DNA from 3 places in the Pseudomonas sp. P65(2024) genome. Region 2 is predicted to be linked to each of the others. Evidence: riboswitches for the same ligand, from Rfam matches in the RefSeq annotation. Region 2 holds a riboswitch; each other region holds the start of a gene.
What was found. Region 2 has a riboswitch for cobalamin ahead of cobO (cob(I)yrinic acid a,c-diamide adenosyltransferase). Riboswitches for the same ligand answer to the same signal wherever they lie in the genome.

Region 1 (3,324 bases), on a different contig from region 2:
ATCGTACTTGGCCCGCACCAAAGCGGCATTGGCCGAGAGCTGCCACTGGTTGCCCAGCGCCAGTTCCAGGCTGGCCTCCAGGCCGTCGGAGGTCTGCTGGCCGGCCTGCTGGCTGTCGTGGGTGAGCGGGTTGTACACCGGCAGCTTCTTCTTGACGATGTGATAGGCCGCCAGCGTCCACTCGCCACGGGTATCCCAGAAACGTTGCTTGAGGCCTACCTCGGCCTGCTTCGCTTCGGTCAGTTCCAGGCGCTTGTCCGGGCGCTGGGTGAGCAGGTCGCCGACGCCGTCCTCGCTGGTCGAAAACTGCCCATACAGCGACAGGTCGTCGGTGACAGCGAACACCAGGCCGGCGCGCCAGTTGCCGCCCTGCAGGCTGCGGTCGCTGCGGCTGTTGTTGGCCAGGTCGTCGCGGTCGATGTGATTCTGGTCGCGGCGAATGCCGGTGACCAGTGCGAGGCGGTCGGTCAGCTGGGTGCGGTTTTCGGCGAACAGGGCGAAGGTGTCGACCTTGGACAGCGTTTGTGCGCGGGTTGGGCTGAGGCTATGGAAGCCGCCCGGAGCCGGATGCCACGGGTCGAGCGGGTCGCTGCCGCCATCGCGGTAGGGCCAGTTGCTGTCGACGTTGAAGCGGATGCGGTTGTACTCGGCGCCGACCACGGTTTTGCTGTCCAGGCCGAACAGGCCATGGTCGAAGGTGAAGCTCTGGCGATCGCCGAGCTGCTCCTGGTTATGGCGAATCTCGAGGAAGCTGCCGCGCTGGATCACGCCGTTGGCGGCGTCCCAGGTGTAGGACTCGGCATTGCGCCACTGGCGGCGGCTCTTGATGTAGTACAGCTGGTTGCTGGCACTGACGCGGTCGCTGAGGGTCCAGTCGGTGGTCAGGCGCGTCCACTCGTCGTGGTAGCGCTGCTCGTCGTTGCTGACGTTGTAGTTCTTGCGCCGCACGCTGCTGCGCAGGTGCCCATCGATCAGCGGGGTGCCGTAGTAGTTGGCCGGTTGCGCATCGCCGCGTTCGTGGGCGAGGGTAAAACTCAGGTCGTCGCTGGCATCGAAGCGCAGGGCGGCGCTCAGGGCCAGGCTGCGCGAGTCGGTGCGGTCGACCCAGCCGTTGCCGGCCTGCTGGTTGAGGGTCACGCGGTAGCTCAGGCGCTCGCTCAGGCTGCCGCCGCTGTCCAGGCCCAGCTGCTGGCGGTCCCAGGAGCCGTAGCCCAGACGCAGGTGGTTGCGGATCTCGCCAGCGAACGGCTGCTTCGGCACCACGTTGACCACCGCGCCGGTAGCGCCTTCGCCGTACAGCACCGAGGCGGGGCCGCGGATCACGTCGATGCGCTCGACCATCCACGGATCGACCGGGAAGGTCAGGGTGCCGGCACCGGCGTACAGGCGCGAGCCGTCGAACAGGGTCATCACCGAACTCTGCCCGGTGAAGCCGCGGGCCGACAGGCCGGTGCCGCCGTCGCCCGGCGTGCCGATGAAGGTAAGGCCCGGCGAGCGGGTCATGGCGTCCTGCACGGTGAGGTTGTTGCGCTGCTGGATCTGCGCCTCGGTCAGGCTGCTGGTGCTGGCCGGGGTGTCCAGGGCGCTGAGGTTCAGGCGCGAACCGGTCGGGGACGGGGTGGCCAGGTCGATGGCCTGTGGCTCGCGGGTGTCGGTGATTGCCGTGGAGGGCAGGGTGAAGGGCGTTACTTCATGATCGTCGGCCAGCGCCGGCAGGGACACGGCCAGGCAGGCCGCCAGGGTGTGAAGCTTGTTGATTCGGGACATGTCGTTCCACTGCTGCAGGAAGAAATGGATCCCGGTGGAAAACACGCAACGGTCAAGCGCACGCAGGCGCGCACGCGGATACCGGCCTGCGCCCGCCCACCGCGGGTTGCCAAGTAGCGTCTCAGGCCGGTCTCCGGGCTTGCGAGGGGCATGAAGCCTTCACCTTCCCATGCGTGCGCACAGTGGTCTGTCGAAGGATTCACTCGCTTACCGTTGCGGGGGCAGCGCCGGACTTGTCGTGACAACGACGCACCGGCTTCCCGTTTCACCCTGCGCACGGCGGCGCAGGACACCTGAAACTGGCGCGCATCTGACCATTGAACGGGCAGTGAGTCAATCGTTCGAGTGGGTGGGGAAACTGTGACGGACAGGGCGGTTTAGAGCGGTTTGCCAAATTTTTTCGAACTTTTGCCAAGCCCGTTGTCTCGAACCGGTCGTTCGCCATTCATTCACGTCATGGAGACTTTTGCGAATGTTTACCCGTAACCTGCTGCGCCACGCCTGCCTGCTTGCCCTGCTCGGTGCCCCTCTGGCTGCCACGGCGGCACCGAGCACCGACCCGCTGTTCACCCTCGGCTTGCTGGGGTCCTACGACAAGTTCAAGTTCGAGGGAGGAAGCGAATCGGACAAGGAACACATGGGCCAGGGCGGTGTGTTCGCCACGTTCGGCAACAAGATGACCGCCGAATCCGGGTTCATCTACCAGATCGGTGCCGAGGCCAAGTATGGCAAGAAGAACGACAACAAGCTCAAGGAAGCCCAGGCCGACCTCGACCTGGGCTGGCGCGCCGCACTGGATGCGCGCAACTTCGTCGACCTGACGGTGGGCGGCGGGTACAGCTGGACCCGCTTCGAGCCCGAGATCAACGATCTTGATACACGGCTGACCTACAAGTCGCCGTTCGCCAAGGCAGCGCTGGGCTACAACCACCAGTTCGACGCGTCGACCCTGCGCGTGGAGGTGGGCGCGCGCCACACCATTGATGGCCGCGCGCGGCTCAAAGTCGATGATTTCGGCAGCGACAGCGTCGACATGAAGGACCGCACCAATCCGTATGCGGAGGTCACGCTGCTGATGAACCAGCAGGGCGGCATGCCGGTGCAGGTGGGGGCGTACTACACCCGTACCGAATACAAGCTGGACGAGGATACGCCGGTGGCCGACAACACCAAGCTCAAGCGCGACGAGTTTGGGGTGAAGGTGGGGTTGGCGTTCTGATCGGTTGAGCCTGCGCTGATTCCGTCGCGGGGCAGGCCCGCGATGGATTCAGCTGCCTCTTATCGCCCGCGTCGGCGCGACACCCGCGCCTCGATGTTCTTGCGCCCGATCAGCAGCGCCGGTTTTTCCACGACCGGCTCATCGGCCAGCCACTTGTACATCACCAGGCAGTCCACCAGGCCCAATTCGGCATGGCGGTATGCCTTGGGCAGTCGCCCGACGGTCTCGAAACCGAGCTTGTGCCAAAGCGCCACGGCCACCTCGTTGCTCGCTACCACCGAGTTGAATTGCAGGGCCAGGAAGCCCTCCTGGCGCGCCAGCTTCTGCGAGTGCTCGCA
Region 2 (3,324 bases):
ATTTACAGAAAGCGTCTAATCTAAATTCTCAACTCTTTTTACCTTCGGCCGTGGCCGTCGGATTTTCGACAGGACGTTCGCATCATGGCGATGTTGGCGCGCTTCGCATTCTTTTCCCTGGTGGCCCTGCTTGCGGCCTGCTCCAGCCGTGCACCTGCGCCGGCGCCCACGCCCAAACAGCCGATGGTGTTCAATCAGGCGCCTTCGTCGCCTGCGGCCGACGATGTATTGTTTCGCGCCATCGGCCTGGTGGGCACACCGTATCGCTGGGGTGGCAATACACCGGATGCCGGGTTCGATTGCAGCGGCCTGATCGGCTATGTCTACCGTGATGCGGCGGGTATCAGTCTGCCACGCTCGACTCGCGAGATGATCGTCATGCGCGCGCCAAATGTGGATATCAATTCGCTGCAGTCGGGTGATCTGGTGTTCTTTGCCACCAGCGGCGGGTCGCAGGTCAGCCATGCCGGCATCTACGTCGGTGAAGGGCGCTTCGTGCATGCACCGTCGACGGGCGGCACCGTGCGCCTGGACTACCTGTCCAACAGCTACTGGGCCAAGGCCTACCTCCAGGCCAAACGGGTGCTGCCGCCGGGGCATCTGGCGCAGAATCCCTGATACCTACCGGCGCGGGCAGGGTATGAACTTGGTCCAGTATTGCCTGGCTGGCATCAAGCCTGTTTGAGCAGAAGCGCCACTCCGGGATAGTACTGCCCCAGTTCGTTGTGCAGCTTGCGGTAGGCATACGGGAAGTACCAGGCAAGCGCACAGGCCGTGTGCTTCTGCAGATCGTCCACCAGGTCCTGCAGTTCCTCGGGGCTGGCATGCTGGCCGGCCTTCCACGGTGTGACGAACAGTGCCCCAGCCTTGAGTTGGCTGCCATAGGCGATCGGCTTGGCCAGGGCGGCGGTTTCCTGCAGGGCCGCTGTCAGGTCGAGGCGAGCGATGCGCGGCCAGCGCTGGCCAGCGTGCAGGTACAGCGACTCCTCGGCGCTGCTGATCGACAGGTCGCAGCGCCCGTCGCGCTCGCCCTCGTCGCGCTGTTTCTTGCTCATGTGCCGTTCCAGCGCCACCAACTCACCCTGCCAGGCTGCAGCGGCGAGCAGGCCGACGTTGCTGGCTGTGCCGTGCCAGTAGGGCGCCTCGTTGTCGCCCTGCAACTGGTTGAAGCGGTCGATGCAGTCGACCCAGCGCTCGAGGGCCGGGCGCAGGAACTCCAGGCGCGGGTTGTTGATCATCAGGCCTTGCATGCTGCGCTCTCCTTGTCATTGTGATCCGGGTTGGCCGGGTGATGGCTATGTGATATCACTGCTCTGAGTGTGGCACAAGCTGGTGAATCGGCCATTGATCCAGGCCAGATCGGCCCTCGCTCGATTGACGCTCCCGGTGCAACCCTCTAACCTTCGCGGCGTGCTTCAGGTGCCCCGCGAGCTGCGGTTCGGCAGGGTGAAACTGGGAAGCCGGTGGGCGCCAGTAGGCGCGAGTCCGGCGCTGCCCCCGCAACGGTAGATGAGTCGACGGCTACGCAAGGCCACTGGATGTCCATGTCCGGGAAGGCGCGTAGCCAGGGCCTGCGCCCGCTCATGAGCCCGGAGACCGGCCTGTCACTGCCAAACGGCATCACGGAGGGTGATGCGCGGTGCGATGTGGCCCTTGCCATGCCTCCTGCGCGCTCCTCGTCTGCCTGCCTTTTACCTGTCGCCGCCGCTGCGACAGCCTGCGGAGACCCCTGATGAGCGAATCCATCGAACGCGACGAACGTCACCTGGCGCGCATGCAGCGCAAGAAGGCGATCATCGACGAGCGCATCGCCAATTCCCCCAATGAATGCGGCCTGCTGCTGGTGCTGACCGGCAACGGCAAGGGCAAGAGCAGCTCGGCCTTCGGCATGCTTGCCCGCGCCCTTGGCCATGGCATGCAGTGCGGCGTGGTGCAGTTCATCAAAGGCCGCAACAGCACCGGCGAGGAGCTGTTTTTCCGCCGATTTCCCGAGCAGGTGCGTTATCACGTGATGGGCGAGGGTTTTACCTGGGAAACCCAGGACCGCCAGCGCGACATCGCCGCTGCCGAGGCCGCCTGGGCGGTGTCGCGGCAGTTGCTGCAGGACCCCTCTATCCAGTTCGTCGTGCTCGATGAGCTGAACATCGCCCTCAAGCACGGCTACCTGGACCTCGACCAGGTGCTATCGGATATCCAGGCGCGTCCGCCGATGCAGCATGTGATCGTCACGGGGCGCGCTGCCAAGCCGGAGATGATCGAACTGGCCGACACCGTCACCGAGATGGGCATGCTCAAGCACGCCTTCCAGGCCGGTATCCGCGCGCAGAAGGGCGTTGAACTGTGAGTGAGTCGCGCCAGTGTCCCGCCGTGCTGATCGCGGCCCCGGCCTCGGGCCAGGGCAAGACCACGGTCACTGCCGCCCTGGCCCGCCTGCACCGCAACCTCGGGCGCACGGTGCGGGTGTTCAAGTGCGGGCCTGACTTTCTCGACCCGATGATCCTCGAGCGCGCCAGCGGTGCGCCGGTCTACCAGCTCGACCTGTGGATGATCGGCGCCGAGGAGAGTCGCCGCCTGTTGTGGGAAGCGGCGGGCGAGGCCGACCTGATCCTGATCGAGGGCGTGATGGGCCTGTTCGACGGCACGCCGTCGAGCGCCGACCTGGCGCGCCACTTCGGCGTGCCGGTGTTGGCGGTGATCGACGGCACGGCCATGGCCCAGACCTTTGGTGCCTTGGCTCTAGGCCTGGCGCGCTACCAGCCCGACCTGCCGTTCGCCGGGGTGCTGGCCAACCGGGTCGGCAGCCTGCGTCATGCGCAACTGCTCGAAGGCAGCCTGACCGAAGGCCTGCGCTGGTACGGCGGGTTGTCCCGCGAGCGCGGCATCGAGCTGCCCAGCCGTCACCTTGGCCTGGTCCAGGCCAGCGAGTTGAACGACCTGGATGCACGCCTGGATGCCGCCGCCGAAGCCCTGGGCGCCAGTTGCGATGCCGCGCTGCCGCCACCGGTCCGTTTTGCCGAGCCTGAGCCTGTGAATGTGACTGCGTCGCTGGCCGGGGCGCGCATCGGTGTGGCCCGTGATGAGGCCTTCGCCTTCACCTATGGCGCCAATCTTGACCTGCTGCGTGGCCTCGGTGCGCACCTGGAATTCTTCTCGCCGGTGCATGACCGCGAGCTACCCGTGGTGGACAGTCTCTACCTGCCCGGCGGCTACCCCGAACTGCATCACCAGGCGCTGGCCGCCAACGCGCCGATGCTGGAAGCGATCCGCGCCCATCATGCCGCCGGCAAGCCGTTGCTGGCCGAGTGCGGCGGCATGCTCTACCTG
Region 3 (3,324 bases), on a different contig from region 2:
CAGATATCGGCCAGCGTGCCCTTGACCCAGTCCTGGTCCGGCCAGGTGGCGCGATGGACCACCGCTATCGGGCAGTCGACGCCATAGTGTGGCAGCAGCTCCTGGACGATGCGGGCCAGGTGGCGCACCCCCAGATGGATGGCCAGGGTACTGCCGTGGCGGGCCAGGTCGGCCAGTTGCTCACCGGCCGGCATTGGCGAACGGTCGCCAAAGCGGGTGAGGATCACGGTCTGCGCCACATCGGGCAAGGTCAGCTCGCAGCCGAGCAGCGCGGCACTGGCGGCGGTGGCGGTGACGCCGGGGACGATCTGGTAGTCGATATCCAGTTCGCGCAAGTGGCGGATCTGTTCGCCGATGGCGCCATAAAGGCTGGGGTCGCCGCTGTGCACGCGCGCCACGTCCTCGCCGTTGGCGTGAGCCTGGCGCATCGCCTCGACGATCTGCTCCAGGTGCAGTTCGGCGCTGTTGATTACCGTGTGCGCCTGGTGACCTTCCAGCACGGCGGCGGGGACCAGGGAGCCGGCATAGACGATCACTGGGCACTGGCGGATCAGGCGCTGGCCCTTGACCGTGATCAGCTCGGGATCGCCGGGGCCGGCGCCGATGAAATAGACCGTCATGGGGGTTCCTTGTATAGAAGAGTGGCGGATTATCCGCCGATGGCCAGGGCCAGGGTAGCGCTGCCGAGGACCTGCCTCGGCACGTGCAGGCGGCCGTTATCGCCGGCCAGGGCCAGTGCGGCGCTTTCGGCGACGCCCCAGCAGCCTGTCTGCGCGTACGCCGTGGGCGAACGCTGGCTGAGCTGCGCTTCGAAAACCAGTAGATGCGCGGCATCGAAACAGATGTACGGCAGCCCTAGGCGCTCGGCCAGTGCCAGCAGGCCGGGCTCGCGGGCCTTGGGCTCGATGCTGGCAATGCCGCGCAGGGCCGAGAGGGGCAGGGCGTTGCGGGTGAGGGTCTGGCGCAGCAATACCGCCAGGGTCTCGACCGGGCAGCCGCGGCGACAGCCAAAGCCGGCGTACAACGCCGGCTGAGCAGGCAGATCGCGCATCAGGCCTGGCTGGAGCGACGGTACAGCCAGGCGCTGAGCAGGCCCAGGGCCAGCCAGAACGCGGCGTTGGTCAGCCAGGAAGCGATCTTGAACTGGGTCTCGAGGGCTTGCGGCGCAAGGCTTTCATGCACGGCCGGCTGTGGCGCGCCGATCAGGTGCGGGATCACCAGCAGAGCGGCACCCAGCGCCTTGAGCAGCCAGTGCCGGGCGAACACCAACAACGCCAGGCCGGCGGCGGTGGCCGCTGCGGTGCCGATCCACCAGGTCTGGCGCTGACCGAGGTCGGCGGCGGCGGTGCCGGGCAGTTCCGGTGGCAGGCCAAGGGTCGGCGCCAGGCAGAACACGGCAAAGCCGGCCAGGCCCCACAGCGCGCCGGTGGCCACGCGGTTCGGTTCACGCAGGCCGTAGAGAGCGACCAGGATCAGGGCGAAACCGACGGCGACCACCAGGTTGCCACCGGTGGTGGACAGCACGCGCTGCCAGCCGTCTTCCGGCGACCAGGCTTCGGCGCTGTGCTCATGCTCGTGGGGCGCGGTGGCGTCGCCGTGCTCATGGTGTTCGGCGACCGGGGCGGCGGACTCGTAGGTTTCCGCCTGGAGAATCAGTGGGGTGACCCAGAAGCTTTGCAGCAGGGTCAGCAGCAGGGCCGCGAGCAGGCCGCTGAAGCCCGCGGTACGGGCGATGCGCGTAATCATGCGGGTTTACTCAGTGGCAAGGGAAGGCGGCGCTGTGGCGGGTATCGTGGGCAGCGTTGTGCACTGCCTCGATGTGCGAGAAACCGGCGAAGTACACCAGGCACAGGCCCAGCAGGCTGGCGCCGACCGCGACGATCAGTCGCTGGCTGAGGCTGACGGGGGTGGCGATACTGTGTTTGGCGCTGGTGATGGGCATGACGCGTTCCTCTGCTGCTTTTGTTGTGGCAACGGACATGCGCGACGACCCCGGGCACGATTGGCCCAGGTGATACGACGACGCCCGCCCACCGCGGGGTGTACTGTGAGCACGTGTCAGGCCGGTCTCCGGGCTGGCGAGGTGGAGCAGGACTCCGTGGGGCGTCACCTTCCCATGCCTTACTGTTGGCACAGTGGTTCGGACGCTTCTCTCGCTTACCGTTGCGGGGGCAGCACCGGCCTTGTCGGCTCCTTAGCAATGGAGGCGCGACGCACCGGTTTCCCGTTTCACCCCCGTCGGGGGCACCTGAACGCAATGCGCTAGCAAATCACGGGGCCGGGCCCGCGTCAATCGCCATGGCGGTTGACCGCCAGGCAGGCACTGCGTAGCCTTGCCGCTGCGAGGTTCTCGGGCGTTGGCCCGAGCTAAGACGGGAACGCGGTACAAGCCGCGGCTGCCCCCGCAACTGTAAGCACTGAAGGGTTCGGCACAGCCACTGCGCAGGCGCGCGGGAAGGCGCCGGCCCACCGGCCAGCGAGCCGCAGCGGTGCGAGCCAGGAGACCTGCCTCGTGACGTTTTCGACTTTCAACCGGGCGGGGTGATCCGGTGGCGAACGCGCCAGGCCGGCAGGGCCGTGGCTGTCGTCCTGCATGCCCGCGCCATTGCTGCCAAGGGCATCGCGACATGAAAACACTGGCCAAGCTTCCCGTCACCATCGTTACCGGCTTCCTCGGCTCGGGCAAGACCACCTTGCTGCGCCATATGCTCGACAACGCCCAGGGCCGCCGCATCGCGGTGATCGTCAACGAATTCGGCGAGCTGGGCATCGACGGCGAGATCCTCAAGCAGTGCAGCATCGGCTGCACCGAGGAAGAGGCCAACGGCCGCGTCTATGAGCTGGCCAACGGTTGTCTGTGCTGCACCGTGCAGGAAGAGTTCTTCCCGGTGATGCGCGAGCTGGTGGCCCGTCGCGGCGACCTCGACCACATCCTTATCGAGACCAGCGGCCTGGCCTTGCCCAAACCGCTGGTACAGGCCTTTCAATGGCCGGAAATCCGCAACGCCTGCACCGTCGACGCGGTGATCACCGTGGTCGACAGCCCGGCCGTGGCCGCCGGCACCTTTGCCGCCTACCCGGAGCAGGTCGATGCCCAACGCAAGCTCGACCCCAACCTCGACCACGAGTCGCCGCTGCACGAGCTGTTCGCCGACCAGCTGGCCAGTGCCGACCTGGTGGTGCTGAACAAGGCCGACCTGATCGACGCCGAGGGCCTGGCCAAGGTCCGTGCCGAGGTGGCCGAGGAGCTGCCGCCGGCGGTCAAGGTGATCGAGGCCAGCAGTGGCCGTCTGCCGCTGGAAGTGCTGCTGGGCGTGGGCGCCG

Region 1: another riboswitch for cobalamin. It lies ahead of AC25MA_RS05690 (TonB-dependent receptor); the one in region 2 lies ahead of cobO (cob(I)yrinic acid a,c-diamide adenosyltransferase).
Region 3: another riboswitch for cobalamin. It lies ahead of AC25MA_RS22915 (CbtB domain-containing protein); the one in region 2 lies ahead of cobO (cob(I)yrinic acid a,c-diamide adenosyltransferase).

The regions. Positions count from the first base shown of each region.
Region 1 covers NZ_JBLIYX010000003.1:71,821-75,144, forward strand. The annotation lists gene AC25MA_RS05690 (TonB-dependent receptor) at 1-1,767, opposite strand, end outside; cobalamin riboswitch at 1,875-2,079, opposite strand; gene AC25MA_RS05695 (outer membrane beta-barrel protein) at 2,240-2,986, shown strand; gene AC25MA_RS05700 (GNAT family N-acetyltransferase) at 3,046-3,324, opposite strand, start outside.
Region 2 covers NZ_JBLIYX010000010.1:133,530-136,853, reverse strand. The annotation lists gene AC25MA_RS15530 (C40 family peptidase) at 85-618, shown strand; gene AC25MA_RS15525 (hypothetical protein) at 672-1,250, opposite strand; cobalamin riboswitch at 1,401-1,619, shown strand; gene cobO (cob(I)yrinic acid a,c-diamide adenosyltransferase) at 1,733-2,344, shown strand; gene AC25MA_RS15515 (cobyrinic acid a,c-diamide synthase CobB) at 2,341-3,324, shown strand, end outside.
Region 3 covers NZ_JBLIYX010000021.1:46,675-49,998, forward strand. The annotation lists gene cobM (precorrin-4 C(11)-methyltransferase) at 1-620, opposite strand, end outside; gene AC25MA_RS22905 (cobalamin biosynthesis protein) at 650-1,051, opposite strand; gene AC25MA_RS22910 (CbtA family protein) at 1,051-1,746, opposite strand; gene AC25MA_RS22915 (CbtB domain-containing protein) at 1,757-1,942, opposite strand; cobalamin riboswitch at 2,045-2,266, opposite strand; cobalamin riboswitch at 2,328-2,527, shown strand; gene cobW (cobalamin biosynthesis protein CobW) at 2,628-3,324, shown strand, end outside.